DNA from 2 places in the Colwellia sp. Arc7-D genome. Region 2 is predicted to be linked to the other one. Evidence: predicted binding sites of a transcription regulator. Region 2 holds the regulator's gene; the other holds the start of a gene.
The links. Region 2 encodes FNR, which switches genes on or off when oxygen is low (the NO sensors DNR and NnrR bind a similar motif). Its sites were predicted from a motif close to TTGATCTAGATCAA; they were not measured.
Positions count from the first base shown of each region.

Region 1 (8,426 bases), 1.5 Mb from region 2:
ATCGCGGCGCCGAATACATGGTGGATTTTTTACCGAAAGTAAAGCTCGAGATTGTGGTGAAAAAAGAAAATGTTGAACGCTGTGTAAATACTATTTTAGAAACTGCGCAGACGGGTAAAATTGGCGATGGTAAAATTTTTATAACCGATGTAGAACGCGTAATACGTATTCGTACTGGAGAAGAAGACGAAGAGGCTATTTAAGTTTATTAATTCCCCCAAAAAAAATACCAGCAATTGCTGGTATTTTTTTTGGGGTTATTGATGTCTATGCAACAATATTTAACCTAGAGCTGAGACTTTTATCTAGAAACTAAAGGGTTATTTGGGTAGTTTGCAGCTAATACTTGTTTAGCATTAACTTGCAAATCATTTAAGCCCAGCTTTTCGTAACAGACAATCATAATCTCTAATGCTTCTTCTGTTTCTGCGCTAGGAGAAAAGTATTCAACAATATATTTTCCACGGTTAGCTGATGAAACATACGCTTCACGCTTCAAGTAATAACGTGCAACAGATAATTCATACTTCGCTAATCGTGATTTAATTGCGATCATGCGTTGACGTGAGTCAGCAGCATATTTACTGTTAGGGTATTTCTCTAATAATATCTTTAAATCTTTAAATGCATCGCGAGCTGCTGAAGGATCACGGTCTGAACGGTCAATACCTGCCAGATTTTGGAATAAATTTTCTTGAGTAGCAACATTGATTAACGCACGCATATAGTAAACGTAGTCTATGTTTGCATGTGAAGGGTTAAGTCTTAAGAATCTATCTGTTAAGGCTAGACCTTGCGCAGCATTACCACTTTTATAATAAGCATAAATTAAATCTAATTGTACCTGATGAGAGATAGGACCATAAGGAAATCGAGAATCTATCGCCGATAATATTTGTATAGCCTTTTGATATAATCCATTGTCAAGTGATTGTCTAGCATCAGAAAATAATGCTTGAGCAGACTTGTCCGGCACCTTTTTTATATCTTTTTCGTTTGTGCCCGAGCAACCAGTTATTGCTAACACGAGTGCAAGGCACATTATTTTTATTGTCACTTTTTCCATAGACTTCAATATCACTACTTTGTTTTAGTTAAAATAAATATCTTCCTCGCTATAATTACTTAATGTAATTGCTTTAGCAAAGAGGTAAAATAAGCACTGGCATTCTAACCTAGCAATCCTGCCTTGCACAGTGCTAATTAATAGAGAGTTTAATGGCTGAGATAATTCAACACCGGGACACGGTTCCCGAATCATGCTTAGGTAAACGTTTCGACCAGACTTTGGCCGAAATGTTCCCTGATTATTCACGATCACGTTTAAAAGAATGGATTTTAGCCGGTCATGTTACGGTTGACGACGTTGTAGTCGATGTACCCCGCGAAAAAATGTTCGGTGGTGAGCTTGTTGCCATCAATACAGAAGTTGAATCGGAAGTGCGTTTTAAAGCGCAAGATTTACCACTAAATATTGTCTACGAAGATGACGATATTTTAGTGATCAACAAACCTGCTGGCTTTGTTGTGCACCCTGGTGCGGGTAACCCAGATGGTACAGTGCTTAACGCCTTACTTCATCATTGCCCTCAACTAGATGTTGTGCCACGTGCCGGTATTGTTCATCGTTTGGATAAAGACACAACCGGCCTAATGGTCGTAGCAAAAACTATTGCTGCTCAAACCAACTTGGTTGAATCACTTCAAGCGCGTGAAATTACTCGTGAATATGAAGCTATTGCCAGTGGTATTATGACCGCTGGTGGTTTAGTTGATGAGCCGATTGGCCGTCATTCTACAAAGCGTACACATATGGCAGTAACCTTTTCAGGCCGTCCTTCGGTGACGCATTACCGTGTAATGGAAAAATTCAGGTTACACACACGTTTACGTTTGCGTTTGGAAACTGGGCGCACACATCAAATACGCGTGCATATGGCACATATAACGCACCCACTTGTGGGTGACCCTGTGTATGGTGGTCGACCTCGTCCACCTAAAAATGCATCAGAAGAATTACGTGAAATGTTACGTCAATTCAAGCGTCAGGCCCTGCATGCTGCAATGTTATCTTTGTATCATCCGATATCGGGCGTGCAAATGACATGGCATGCTGATGTACCTGATGATATGGTCGCGTTAGCTGAAATGTTACGTACAGACACAAAAAATAATCTTGTCGATAGTGACTTTTAACGCTTCAGACAATATACAGTATATTAAATGGCCAACAGAACGCGTGTTGGCCTTTACTACCAACCGATTACCAACTCAAAAGAAACTGCTGCCTAGTAAAGCAGAGTCTTCATCGCCCATAGTCACAAATGAATATGAAGCTTCGACAACTTTGACACCAGAGTTTGATGCTTTTAATTTGGGTGATCATGTTGGTGACTGTCCTGATCTAGTTATTCAAAACAGAAAGCTACTTTTAAAGTACCTACCTTCTGAAACTAAAATTCAATGGTTAACTCAAGTTCATGGTAATAAAGTAGCTAAAGTTGAACATCATGATAATAACCCGATTGTAGCTGATGCAGCGATAACTCGCAGCCAAGGAATTGCTTTAGCAATTATGACTGCAGACTGCTTACCTATTTTATTATCAAACAGGGATGGCAGCGAAATTGCCGCAATTCATGCTGGTTGGCGACCTTTAGCTGCAAACATTATTGAGGAAACCATTACATTAATGCAAAGCTCAGTAAATGACATTGTAGTGTGGATGGGACCTTGTATTGGGGAACAGGTTTTTGAAGTTGGACAAGAAGTAAAACAAGCTTTCTGTCAGGTTTCCACACAGTTCGAGCAAGCTTTTAAACTTATAAAATCGCTCGATGACGATCCAATAAAATATTTAGCAAATTTACACTTGATTGCTCAATTGCAACTTTTGAATTTAGGTGTAAAAAATATTACTACATTGAATGAATGTACTCATACCTTGCGTGATAAGTACTATTCTTATCGCCGGGATGGCCAGACCGGGAGAATGGGCAGCATCATAGTTATAAAATAAATTGTTTAATTTCAAGCTCCCTAATATTCCATTAATTGATCTTCATCAAAGTTTTAGTTTCCCAATGCTTGAAAATACGTCTAAGTGTCCTTATAACATAGTTAACTATACTGTAAGCCCAGTAACATGGCATTAGGAGAACGTTAATGCGTTTAGATCGATTTACACAAACATTTCAAGTAGCAATATCTGATGCACAATCTATAGCATTAGGTAAAGATCACCAATTTATAGAGCCTATCCATTTAATGCTTGCGTTATTAAACCAAAACGCGAGTAGTATTATTCCACTTTTAAAAAGTGCGGGTATAAATGTTCGAACGCTCAGAACACAAGTTGAAGCTGCTATTGATGAATTAGCACAAGTGTCTGGTACCGGTGGCGAAGTACAATTGTCATCGGCGATGGGTAATATTTTAAACCTTTGTGACAAGTTTGCACAAAAGCACGGCGATAAGTTTATTTCTTCAGAAATATTCATGCTGGCAGCGTTACAAGACAAAGGTAAACTTGGACAGATCCTTAAAGGTTTAGGGGCGAGTGAGCAACGCTTGCAAGACGCAATTGTCCACATTCGTGGTGGTAAAAATGTTGACGATGTTAATGCCGAAGAAGTACGCCAAGCGCTCGATAAATATACCGTAGATTTAACCGAGCGAGCAGAGCAAGGTAAATTAGATCCAGTTATAGGTCGAGATGATGAAATCAGACGAACTATTCAAGTATTGCAACGACGCACAAAAAATAACCCGGTACTCATTGGTCAACCTGGTGTTGGTAAAACCGCTATTGTTGAAGGGTTAGCTCAACGTATTGTTGATCACGAAGTGCCTGAAGGTATTCGAAACAAGCGAGTCTTATCACTCGATATGGGCGCGCTTGTTGCTGGTGCTAAATATCGTGGTGAATTTGAAGAGCGCCTTAAAGCTGTACTTAGCGAACTAAACCAGCTTGAAGGGCAGGTCATACTATTTATTGATGAATTGCATACTATGGTCGGCGCTGGAAAAAGTGACGGAGCTATGGATGCAGGAAATATGTTAAAACCTGCGCTAGCAAGAGGGGATTTACATTGTGTTGGTGCTACTACCTTAGATGAGTATCGTCAATATATTGAAAAAGATGCGGCTTTAGAGCGTCGTTTTCAAAAAGTACTGGTTGATGAACCTAGTGTAGAAGATACGATTGCCATTTTACGTGGTCTTAAAGAACGTTATGAGTTACATCATAATGTTGAAATAACCGATCCTGCTATTGTTGCCGCTGCAACATTATCACATCGGTATGTAAGCGACCGTCAGCTGCCTGATAAAGCGATTGATCTGATCGACGAAGCCGCGTCGAGTATTCGTATGCAAATGGATTCAAAGCCTGAGAATTTAGATAGATTAGAGCGACGTTTAATTCAGCTAAAACTTGAACAAAGAGCATTATCAAAAGATTCTGATAGCGCCTCCAAAAAACGTTTGGAGCTGATTTCAGAAGATATAGCAACTTGCCAATTAAGTTATGACGAATTAGATGAAGTGTGGAAAACCGAAAAAGCTGCACTTCATGGTACGCAGGCGATTAAAACAGATCTAGAGAAAGCCCGCATTGAACTCGAAGCTGCTCGAAGAGTCGGCGATCTAAATACCATGGCAGAGCTACAATACAGTCGTATCCCCGATCTTGAAAAACAGCTTGATCTTGCTTGCCAAGCTGAGATGCAAGAAATGACTTTACTTAGAAATAAAGTCACTGATGTTGAAATTGCAGATGTATTGAGCCGTGCTACAGGTATTCCAGTAGCAAAAATGCTCGAAGGTGAAAGCGATAAATTACTACACATGGAAGACAATCTTCACAAACGTGTTATCGGACAATCTGAAGCTGTGGTATCCGTATCAAACGCTATTCGAAGATCAAGAGCAGGTTTGGCGGATCCTGATCAACCTATAGGTTCCTTTTTATTCCTCGGACCAACTGGCGTAGGTAAAACAGAATTAACCAAAGCATTAGCTCATTTTCTTTTCGATAGTGAAGATTCATTAGTGCGTGTTGATATGTCAGAGTTTATGGAAAAACATTCTGTTGCGCGTTTAGTTGGTGCACCTCCTGGTTATGTTGGTTATGAAGAAGGAGGGTATTTGACTGAGGCGGTAAGGCGTAAACCTTATTCTGTTATATTACTTGATGAAATCGAGAAGGCACACCCTGATGTTTTTAATATCTTACTGCAGGTATTAGATGATGGAAGACTAACGGATGGTCAAGGGCGCACTGTTGATTTTAAAAATACTGTGATCATTATGACTTCAAATATTGGTTCCGATATTATTCAAGAGTTTGGCGATGACAGTCAATACCAACAAATGAAAACGCGTGTGATAGCTGAACTGAGTCACCACTTCAAACCTGAGTTTATAAACCGTGTCGATGAAACTGTAGTTTTTCATCCGTTGCTCTCTGAACAGATTAAAAGTATTGCGAGTATTCAAATATCAGCTTTAATCAAAAGATTAGAAGTAAGAGATATCAGCATGACTGTTTCAGATGAAGCATTATCGTTTATTGCCGCTGCAGGGTTTGACCCAATTTTTGGTGCTAGACCGTTAAAACGAGCTATTCAACAGGAGATAGAAAACCCACTTGCACATAAATTGTTAGCGAACGAGTTTTCAGCAGGGGACCATATTTTTGTAGAGCTAAGTGACAATAGCTTAAACTTCACTGTTAATACTGTGAAGAGTTAAGCTATTTAATTTAGGTTTTAGCTAGTTTTAAACTAAGCAGGTAGGAGTATGGAGTTTGTTACTCAGTACAATAAACTTCTACCTGCTTTTCATTCATTGCTAATTGTTGTTGTTTTTCTAAGGCACCTAATACTTTCACATTACCTTTTTCATCTTTATATTGAATTTTATCAAAATTCTGTAAAGTGCTTAAATTATCTCGTGCGGTAATACACTTATCCTGGTTAATATTATCAATTGCATCACTATTCTCTTGTGCGGTAACAATAGACTTATCAGCAGATTGTGAATTTAAAGCAGACGTATCTTTTTCAATTGTGGCTGCAGATTTTTGATTTTTTGCCATACTAATTTCAATATAGTCATCATGTGGTGGTTGGTTTTGACTAAAATGAACAACATCTTCCTTGTCAATCCAACGATAAATGGTGATCTGCTCGGCTGCGAAAACATCGGAATACACTAATATCATCGAAAAAAACAACAATGTCTTAATGTTCATAACGGTACCTACCCATAAATTAATACTAACATTACTAACATTTAATCTCGTTTGAAATGAATACGCACGATATAAATGTAATATCTACTGTGTTTTATAGCAACACAGAGGCGAGTTTACAAATTTTTATCTTTTTATTAATCATTCATTTGTACTACAGCTACCGTTAATAAATAAACTTATGCTAAATTACCACTATATAATTCATTTTAACTTATTTCGGTTTAATTTATGCCAGACAAAAACAATGAAGGCTCGCTTCAAACTCGCGGTATTTATCTGTTACCTAATTTACTCACTACAGCAGGTCTATTTTCTGGGTTTTACGCTGTCGTATCATCGATGAATGGTCACTTCATCAGTGCAGCAATTGCTATATTCATTGCCATGATTTTTGATGGCTTAGATGGCAGAGTTGCAAGAATGACAAATACGCAGAGTGAATTTGGTGCAGAATACGACAGCATGGCAGATATGTTGTCGTTTGGCATAGCGCCAGGAATAGTGGCATATAATTGGGCGCTTTCGAGTTTTGGTAAATTTGGCTGGTTAGCCGCATTTGTTTATGTTGCTTGTGCGGCCTTACGTCTTGCTCGTTTTAATACCCAAGTTGGCATTGCTGATAAACGCTACTTCCAAGGGTTAGCTAGTCCAGCTGCAGCAGGCGTTGTTGCCAGCCTTATTTGGGTTGGCAGTGAATATCAAATCAACGGGCAAGATTATGGCTACATTATTGGTTTAATTACTATCGTGCTTGGTCTGTTAATGGTCAGCAACTTTAGGTACAACAGTTTTAAAGAAGTGGACTGGAAAGGTAAGGTTAATTTTGTTGTCGTACTATTAATAGTACTCGCCTTTGTGGTTGTCGCTTCTAGCCCTGAAAATATTTTGCTCATTATATTTGGCTTATATGCTTGTTCGGGGCCGTTCACCACTATCCGCTCAGTAAAAAAATTAAAGTTAGAGCATGTGCTTGGCGACGATCAGGACGCGGACTTTATGCGCGATAGCGAAACTAAAGCGCCAGGGAATAGTGATGCAAATGAAAAATCAACGAATAATGACCTAAATAAATGAGCTTGGTAAACCTTTTGCTCTAATAGAGCTAAATTTACAATGCTCAATGAAAGTATAATTTCGTTCTAATAAAATAACAAAAGCGCTTTAATAGCGCTTTTGTTATTTTATTAGAACGAAAATCCAACGGCTTGCTTAATTAAAAAGCAAACAGACACATTATCGAAATTAAATGCACTTTAGGTGTTGACGTGAGACGAGAAATCTCTAAAATGCGCTCCAGTTCCAAGGGGTCACCCCAACGAACTGTTTTAATAAGTTATCTAGCGCGGTTTAGGCTGAGTTGGTTAACTTAACGTTTTAAAGATAGGTTTTGAAAGTTTTAAAAACTTTTAAAATAAATTCAAATAAAACGTTGACATTAAAACTGAGTTGCGTAGAATGCGCATCTCGCTTCAGGCAAGGCCTGCAGCAACGAAGCAAAGCGAATGAGATTTTGTTTCGGTTAGTTTTTTACTTCGAGTATCGACTAACGTTCTTTAACAATTAGTTATCATGCAATTTGTGTGGACACTCACATTAACGTTGATTTTACATAGTTACCTTCGGGTAACAAAAAAACAGCTTAATATGATGTCACACAAAAAATAAGTATCATTTAGACTTTCGAGTTTAAATATACGTTTTATGTAGTTACTTTCTTCTTTAGTCGGATAGGAAGTAACACGACAGAATTCATTGAGCAGATGTATTTTCTTAGTTAACTTCGGTTCGTTAAGGTGAGCATCACAAACGATTTTTAATTGAAGAGTTTGATCATGGCTCAGATTGAACGCTGGCGGCAGGCTTAACACATGCAAGTCGAGCGGTAACAGAGATAGCTTGCTATCTGCTGACGAGCGGCGGACGGGTGAGTAATGCTTGGGAATATGCCTTTGAGTGGGGGACAACAGTTGGAAACGACTGCTAATACCGCATAACGTCTACGGACCAAAGGGGGGGACGCTTCGGCACCTCTCGCTCATTGATTAGCCCAAGTGAGATTAGCTAGTTGGTAAGGTAATGGCTTACCAAGGCGACGATCTCTAGCTGGTTTGAGAGGATGATCAGCCACACTGGGACTGAGACACGGCCCAGACTCCTACGGGAGGCA
Region 1 covers NZ_CP028924.1:2,913,335-2,921,760, reverse strand. The annotation lists gene glnB (nitrogen regulatory protein P-II) at 1-203, shown strand, start outside; gene DBO93_RS12660 (outer membrane protein assembly factor BamD) at 302-1,066, opposite strand; gene rluD (23S rRNA pseudouridine(1911/1915/1917) synthase RluD) at 1,219-2,196, shown strand; gene pgeF (peptidoglycan editing factor PgeF) at 2,186-3,019, shown strand; gene clpB (ATP-dependent chaperone ClpB) at 3,166-5,754, shown strand; gene DBO93_RS12640 (DUF4124 domain-containing protein) at 5,813-6,256, opposite strand; gene pssA (CDP-diacylglycerol--serine O-phosphatidyltransferase) at 6,488-7,333, shown strand; rRNA gene DBO93_RS12630 (16S ribosomal RNA) at 8,074-8,426, shown strand, end outside.
Region 1: a site for FNR is predicted at 3,055-3,068, ahead of clpB (ATP-dependent chaperone ClpB). Genes of this name have one in related genera too.

Region 2 (8,426 bases):
AACATTGGCTATAATTTGCTGTGGTTTGCATCATTAAGGTATTTAGTCTTTTTGCGCGTACTCCTAGCCACCATCTTAATGGTTGCATAATGCCGGTAAATAAATGCATCGGAGGAAGTGCTGTCAACAACACTTTTGGAGTACCAAATTTGGTGCTACATAAGCTTACAATAGCCTCTATATTACTAACCCAGAGACTTTCTTTTGTGAGGCCTGTTACATCATTTACACCAATAGATACCAAAATAAAGTCAAACGTTTGTGTTTCTAACTTTTCAATTTCATTGATTAACTGTGTTGAAGTTAGGCCCGTACTCGCTACTAATTGCCAGTTTACTTGATTGTTAATAGCAAGGTTGTTTGATAACTGGCCTGACAATGCATTTTTTTGTTCGTGTGTACCAACACCTGCTGTAGCCGAATCACCAATTATCAATAAACTAATTGGACTGCCATTACCTGTAGAGCCTGAGCGTTCACCTAATGCTTCTGGGAGTTTTATCATGCTAAAACGCACCCATATCGCTTGTAAAAGTAATAAGGGCAGGAGTATCACCGTGCTAATGTAATAAGGTATAAGTCTAAGCGGTTGTTTTATCTTCAATGATAAAGTCCTGATGATGATCTATAAATGATATGTATAGCGTAATAAATATTTGAAGACAAACTTATAACAATTGTGAAGAGAAGATCGTTGGAAATTAGCTTGAGTAATTACCTGTAATTTATTGTAGTTAAGCTAGGGAGAAGTTTTAGCGTTTTATTAAAGCGTCACCTTAATAATATTTCTATCAATCAGTGACGCTCTTTTAGCTGTATTTTACGTAATAAAGATTTTATTTAACGTCCAAGGGTGAAACGTAACCCTCAGGCTTTAACGCAAGTACATCACAGTTTAGTCTATCAATTACATGTTCTGCTGTATTGCCAATTAGCGCTGCAGATAAACCTGTACGTCCAATGGTGCCTAAAATAACCAGTTCTGCGTCTAAGGCTTCGGCGACACTTTGTATAATATCTTCAGGTAAGCCTTCTTTAATATGAGTGTATTCTTTAGTAATATTAAACGCAGTTGCATGTTCTAACATCGCTTCTTCATGATGTTTTAACATGGCGAGGTTGTAATCATTGGCATCAAACTCTGGAATTTCTATCGCAATATTTACCGGCGTACCAGGGAAAGAATTAACCAAATGTAGGTTTGCTTTCATAACTTTAGCTAGCTGTTTTGCTTCTGCCGTAATTTTATCATTAAGCGCTTTATGCTCTTCTTCTTCGCTGCCAATATTCAATGCAGCAACAATATTGCCATTTTCTGGCCATAAATGCTCTTTCACTAGCAAAACAGGGCAGGGACATTTGCGTAAAATGTGCCAATCAGTAGGGGTAAATATTACTGATTTAAATTTGTCGTGTTGATGTGTGCCTTTAATGACTATGTCGTAATCATGATCAATAACTTGTGCAATTATTTGCTCGAAAGGACGATTATGCCAGATAACTTTACAATCAATGGTGATATCAGTTACATCGAGTTCAGCAAGTAAAGACTGCAACCATTGAGTACGATCATTTATAACAGATTTACACATTGCTTCACGCTCGTCGCCTGAAAGCATAGTGGTCATCTCATAAGAAAAGTCATATATGGTCAAAAATGCGGTAATACTTGCGCCAGTTTTTCGCGCTAATTCTAATGCTCGTTTTACCGCTTTTTGATCTTCTGTTGTGGGGTCAACAATAGCGAGTATTTTTTGATACTTTTCCATAGCTAATTCCTTATCTTTGCCTGTGGGTATTAGGCCAAACTAAACAGTTAATTTATTTACTTTATATAATAACAATAACTTATTTTGTAATAATAATAGTTGTTTTAAATCAAATTATTATCTTTTATATAAGCTATTTTATATTAATCATAGCGTTAAACTGTTGAATAAGAAAGTATGAAAAAGGGCTGATAAAATTTATCTTAAAGTCCAGCACACTCATTTAATTTTTCAATATTTACAATGGTAATCAGTTTGCCATTAACAGCAATTAAACCATTTTTATCAAAGCGATTAAGGAGTCGGCTTATTGTTTCAACCGTTAAACCAATATAGTTACCAATATCGCTGCGCGTCATAGATAAGCGAAATTCAGAGGCTGATAAACCACGGGCATTATATCGACTGCTTAAGGTACTAAAAAACGTGGCTAGGCGTTGCTCTGCATTTTTACGATTAAGCAACATTAGCATTTCATGGTCTTCACGAATTTCAGTGCTCATCATGCGCAAAATCTGTTTTTTTAACTTAGGCATGCTGTTAGATAAATGATCGAGTGTATTATAAGGAATTTCACAAACCATTGAGGTTTCCAATGCTTTAGCAAAACTTGGGTGCTCTGCATTAGCAATGGCATCAAAGCCAAGTAAATCACCTGCTAAATGAAAACCGGTAATTTGTTCTTCGCCTTGTTTGTTGATGGTATAGGTTTTGAATGTGCCTGAACGAATCGCGTAAAGCGCCTGCATAGGCTGACCATCATTAAAAATCTGCTCTCCTTTTTGAATAGGGAGCTTACGATCAATAATGTTATCTAGAGTCTCTAGCTCTTGATTATTAAGCGAAAATGGCAAGCATAACTCACTAATGCTACAGTTTTGACAGTGAATATGTTGCTGATCGGTACACGATTTATTATTCATAACAGCCTATAAAAACTTCCATGCTGAACACCATATTAGATGCGTTAGCTATATGCTATTAGTATAGAGTAAATGCCGTATGAAATCACCAAAATGGCGGCTAGTTTTCTAAAAACGGGCTGAGTTAATAAAGACTTCACACTGAAAGTGCCGAGTGATACTGACAGCAGCGCAGGTAAAGTACCAAGACCAAAGAAAAACATGATCAAAGCGCCATTTAAAACATCGGCGCTTGCTAATGACCACGTTAACGTAGAATAAACTAAGCCACAGGGTAACCAGCCCCAAAGTGCTCCTAACGCCAATGCACTCTGTATGTTTTTAATGGGCATGAATTTTTTAGTATAAGGTGAGATGTAGCGCCAAATGTTTTTACCTAAATACTCTATGCGGCTTAACCACATTAACCATTGTCCTAGATACAAACCTAGTAGAATTAGAAACACACCTGCAATCGTTTTTAAAATAATAACAGGAAAACCAATGTTTTTAGCCGCCATTGAACTGGTGAATGCTACCAAGGCGCCAATTAAGCTGTAAGACGCGATTCGGCCAAAATTATAGGCAAATATAATCGCCATTTTTTTATGGCGAGCATGGTCAGATATGGTCGTGGTTAACATGGTGCTAATACCGCCACACATTACAATACAATGGCCAGAGCCTAGTAAACCAATTACAAATGCGGAAAAAAAATCAAGCGTCATGAGATGATTTTGCTGCTTGTTTTGGTTGCTCGTCGCTTTCGCTTAATTCACTGTCTTTTAATTTACTATTGTTGTTTTTATTGCGACTGATATTGTCATTTTCATCATCAAATAAAATGCTCATACCCTGTTTTTCTAAATCATCAAATTGCTCAGTTTTTACTGCCCAAAAAAACAGATATATGCCAATAGAGGTGAGTAATACAGCAATGGGAATTAATACGTAGATTATGCTCATTTTTTTAGCAGCCTTAATGAATTTGTTACGACTAATATTGAGCTGGCCGACATGCCAATTACTGCCATGTAAGGCGCTATATGCCCTGTTACGGCTAATGGCAATACAACGGCATTGTATCCAAAAGCCCAAAGGTAATTTTGCTTTATAACGCGCGTTGTTCGAATGGCAACCTCTCGCAATGTTTGTACGCCTTTAAGCTTATTGTTTAATAATATGACATCTGCGCCATTTTTAGCAATATCAGTACCACTGCCCATGGCAATCGATAAATGAGCGGCGCCTAATACTGGGCTGTCGTTTACCCCATCGCCTACCATAGCAACAGTATTCGAAGCTTGTTGATGCTTTATGGCGTTAACTTTATCTTGCGCTGACAAGTTTGCTTGCACATTACTTAGTTGCAATATTGATTGTAATTTATTGCAGCCTTGGAGGTGATCGCCGGATAACATGCTCGTTTCAATACTTTGTTGATGTAGAAAATCAATTAAAGGCTTCGCGTCATCACGTAAGCCATCATGCAAATAAAATTCAGCGATTAATGTTTCATCTTGCATTAGTACGCACTGAGCACTAAAACATGCCTGTTTGTCATCGTTTAATAACCACGAACTTTTGCCGATACGATAGTGCTGGTGATTTACTTCACCTGAGATACCCGCGCCGGGAGCCACAACAACTTGGGTAGTTGTTTGGTTAAAATCACGAAATGGTCTAAAGGCTTTTGCTAACAGATGAGCTGAGTGTGCCTCTAGCGCCGCGGCAATAGCAAGCACCTGTTGTTTACCTTCTGACGTACTATCAGTTGAGTAATCACCATAAGTTTTTACTTCAACAATCGTGAACTCACCTGTAGTTAATGTGCCTGTTTTATCAAAAGATATCGCATCGACTTCAGGCATGGTTTCAAGCACATGAGCTGATTTAATCATGATACCTTCACGATTTAGATTCGTTGTTGCACAGGTAAGCGCCGTTGGTGTTGCTAACGCCAATGCGCAAGGGCAAGTTACAACGAGAACAGATAAAGTAATCCAAAAGGCTTCTTCAGGGGCGTGTTGTAGCCAATATATTGCCGTGGCAATTGAAACCATTAAGATAAGTGCAACAAAGTATTGGGCAATTTTATCTGACAATTTCGCCAACTTTGGCTTATGGCTTTGAGCATTTTCACTCAAGCGAATTAATTGGCTTAAAAAAGACTCTTGGTTGTTATGTTTAACTTTTGCGGTTAGGTTTCCATCGCCATTAATGGTACCTGCAAATATAGCGTCTAATGCTTTTTTCTGTAAGGGCAGTTGTTCACCTGACAACATTGCTTCGTTTATTTGGCTCGTTCCGGTAATTATTTCACTATCTGCGGGGATAGTTTCCCCTGGCTTTATTAAAATAATGTCATCAGCTTTTAAGTAATTCGCGGAAATAAATTGTTCAATACCGTGTTCAACTTTCGTTGCGGTCATTGGCATTAATTTTAATAGATTTGCAGAAACATCAGCGGCGCGACTACGGGCTCTAAATTCAAGAAATTTACCAATAAGCAGTAAAAAGGTAAACATAGAAACAGATTCGAAATACACCTCGCCTTGCTGAGTAAATGTTGCCCAGCAACTCGCCATAAAGGCCAATAAAATAGCAATAGATACTGGCACATCCATTGAGAGTTGACGTGCTTTTAAAGCAAAAAATGCGCTTTTATAAAAAGGGTAGGCGCCATAGCTGACAATAGGTAGAGTTAAGAAAAAGCTTGCCCAACGCAAATACATGACATTGTGTTCTGTCATATCTGAAAAAGCACCAAAATATAAACCAAAAGCTATCATCATTACTTGCATCATTAAAATGCCAGAGATACCTAAGCGTTTGATAAAGTTTTTAGCTTGTTTGTTATTTAATTTTTCAGCGGTACTGGCCTTGAATGGCAAGCCATGATAACCAATTTTATCGATTAAACTGAGAATGTCGCTTAATTTAACTTGGCTTTCTTGCCACTGCACTGTCGCTCGTTGCGTTGTGGCGTTCACATTAATCTTATTAACGCCTTCGAGCTTGCTCACTTGCATTTCAATTAACCATGCACAAGCCGAGCAGCTTATGCCATCAATGGTTAAAATGGTTTCTTTGAAGCCATCATGATAATAAGTAAACTCATTTTGTAAGTTTACATCGTCAAGTATTTCATTGCGTTGAAGTTTTTCAGGTATTAATACTTCACCTTTTTGCGCTGGTGCGCTACGAAAGCGGTAAAAATCGGTTAGGTTGTTATCAACAATCGTTTGTGCGACAGCTTGGCAACCTATGCAACACATAGGTTGATCGATGTTGTCGATGTTTGTTATTAAATGAATACCCTTGGGAACGGGTTCGTCACAATGAAAACAAGCTTTGCTCATTAATTTATGCTCACTAATCTACAGGCTAATTAATTTGCTACTGACAGGTCCGGTTTTATCGCAATAAAGTCAGATTGAGGTAGGGTGAGCACGGTTTGAATTTTCCAGTGGTTCTCAAAAGGACTAATGGTTACTTGCCATTTACCAGAAACATTGTGCTCAGCTTCAAAAAAATGCGTAAAGTCACCATTGCCATCAGCCGTTAATGCTAAATAAAAATCTCGGTCGGCTAATGTTGGGTGATAAAAATTAACATTCAATAGTGGGAATGTTTTTTCGATACCTGTCGGGCGAATAGTCAATTGGTCATCAACAAGTTTCAAACCAAAACTCATACCGAGTTTTTGTGCTTGTCTAACTTTGCCTAACTCTAGGTTTATCGCTTTACCTTTTTTATAATAGTCGCCAACAACCAGAGGGTCTGGATCGCTATTAGCTATAATAAAAGTCGCAATACCGGCAACTACGGCTGTAAAAGGTAATATAAACACTAACCAAGCCCAAGGCTCTTGATACCAAGATGTTTTCATGAAAATTTCTTATTTGCTGAAAGAGTGAACATTATACGACTTTTCTTATGTGGTAACTATTAAAAAACCTGTTATGTAACAAACTTTAACTTAATGAATATCCATCAGTATAAGTTAATTCACCCGCAGGAAACTTGAGCTTGCAAAGTCTATTTACATTGCATTTATTAAAGGAACAACCCAGTTTTTAGTAATTATAATTCTAAATATAACAAGTGATTAGAGAAACTTCCCTGAAAAGATAAACATAAAAAAACCTTGGTGCTTTGCAACATCAAGGTTTTAGTATCACGAGATTTTTAGCGACTACTCTTGCGATAAGCTATAAACATAGGCACTGATAACATGAATTTTTTGTTCACCTAGGATTTTATCCCACGCTGGCATTATACCGGCACGACCGTTAGCTATTGAATATTCAACAGCACGCTGAGAACCGCCATATAGCCAAGTATTATCGGTTAAGTTAGGAGCGCCAAGGGCAATACCCATTGCATCACTACCTTTACCTTCACTACCGTGACAAGCTGCACACATAGCAAATTTAACTTTGCCTGCTTCTGCTGCTTTAGCATCAACTTCACGACCACTTAAGCTTAAAACGAAAGCAGCTACTTCTTTAACGCCTTGCTCGCCGCCTAATGCTGCGCTCCAAGCCATCATGCCATTAGCTTTACGACCGTGCATTAGTGTGGCTTTAATCATTTCTGGTGAGCCACCATATAACCAGTCTTGGTCCGTTAAGTTAGGGAAACCAGTAGCGCCACGAGCATCAGAGCCATGACATTGCGAACAGTTTTGTATAAACAACCGTTGCCCAACTTTACGTGCTGAAGTTGCTTCTTCATCGTTAGCTGTTGCTAAATCGGCTATTTCACGCTTTGCGTAAGCATCAAAAATTGGTCCATATTTTTCATCAGCAGCAGCAACTTCACGATCGTATTGTACTAACAAGCCTTTTTCTTTAGCTAAAGCCGATTTTTCTTTAGATTCAGCTAAATTCAAAATACCTTGGTTAGAACTTTCCCAGCCAGAAAAACCTTTCCAACCACCTAAACCGTATACAGCGATGTAGAAAAATCCCCAAAGGATGGTTAACAAAAAGAAATTACTCCACCATTTAGGTAGTGGGTTGTTTAGTTCTTCAATGCCATCGAAAACATGTCCTGTAGGCTCACCTTCAGGAACATCTGCAAAGTTCTTTAAACACATGCGTAATAGTAAGTAACAACCTATCAATGTGCCAAGGGTTAGAACCGATACCCAAATAGTCCAGAAGCTAGACATTATCAGTCTCCTGCTTGTTATTTTTGTTAGTGTGGCTTATTTCAGTTTCAGTTTTTTCTTCAAAAATTGAATTTGCCGCTTCATCAAAAGATGATTTGCGTTTTTTTGAATATGACCAAACCACAATAACTATAAATAATGCCAATATTAATAGGGCAATAAGCCCTCTAAGCGTGCCGTAATCCATCATATTATTTCAACGCATGACCAAGAGACTGTAAATATGCAATTAATGCATCCATTTCTGTTTTACCTTTAACTGCTTTCTTTGCACCAGAAATATCAGTTTCAGAATAAAGAGGAATAGCATTACCTTGCTCGTCTTTGTGGCTTCTATTACGCGTTAAAAAGTTGAATGTTGATAACTTTTTAGCGGTTAATTCGCCATCAAGTGTATTTTCAGCTAGCCACTTAAATGAAGGCATATTTGACTCTGGCACCACTGAACGTGGGTCAAGTAAATGCGCACGATGCCAATCATCACTATAACGACCGCCAACACGCGCTAAATCAGGGCCAGTACGTTTTGAACCCCATAAAAATGGATGTTCCCATACTTGTTCACCAGCCACTGAG
Region 2 covers NZ_CP028924.1:1,409,115-1,417,540, forward strand. The annotation lists gene DBO93_RS06135 (SGNH/GDSL hydrolase family protein) at 1-505, opposite strand, end outside; gene uspE (universal stress protein UspE) at 837-1,769, opposite strand; gene fnr (fumarate/nitrate reduction transcriptional regulator Fnr) at 1,973-2,692, opposite strand; gene DBO93_RS06150 (sulfite exporter TauE/SafE family protein) at 2,737-3,399, opposite strand; gene ccoS (cbb3-type cytochrome oxidase assembly protein CcoS) at 3,389-3,637, opposite strand; gene DBO93_RS06160 (heavy metal translocating P-type ATPase) at 3,634-6,033, opposite strand; gene DBO93_RS06165 (FixH family protein) at 6,063-6,563, opposite strand; gene ccoP (cytochrome-c oxidase, cbb3-type subunit III) at 6,870-7,850, opposite strand; gene DBO93_RS06175 (cbb3-type cytochrome c oxidase subunit 3) at 7,843-8,037, opposite strand; gene ccoO (cytochrome-c oxidase, cbb3-type subunit II) at 8,042-8,426, opposite strand, start outside.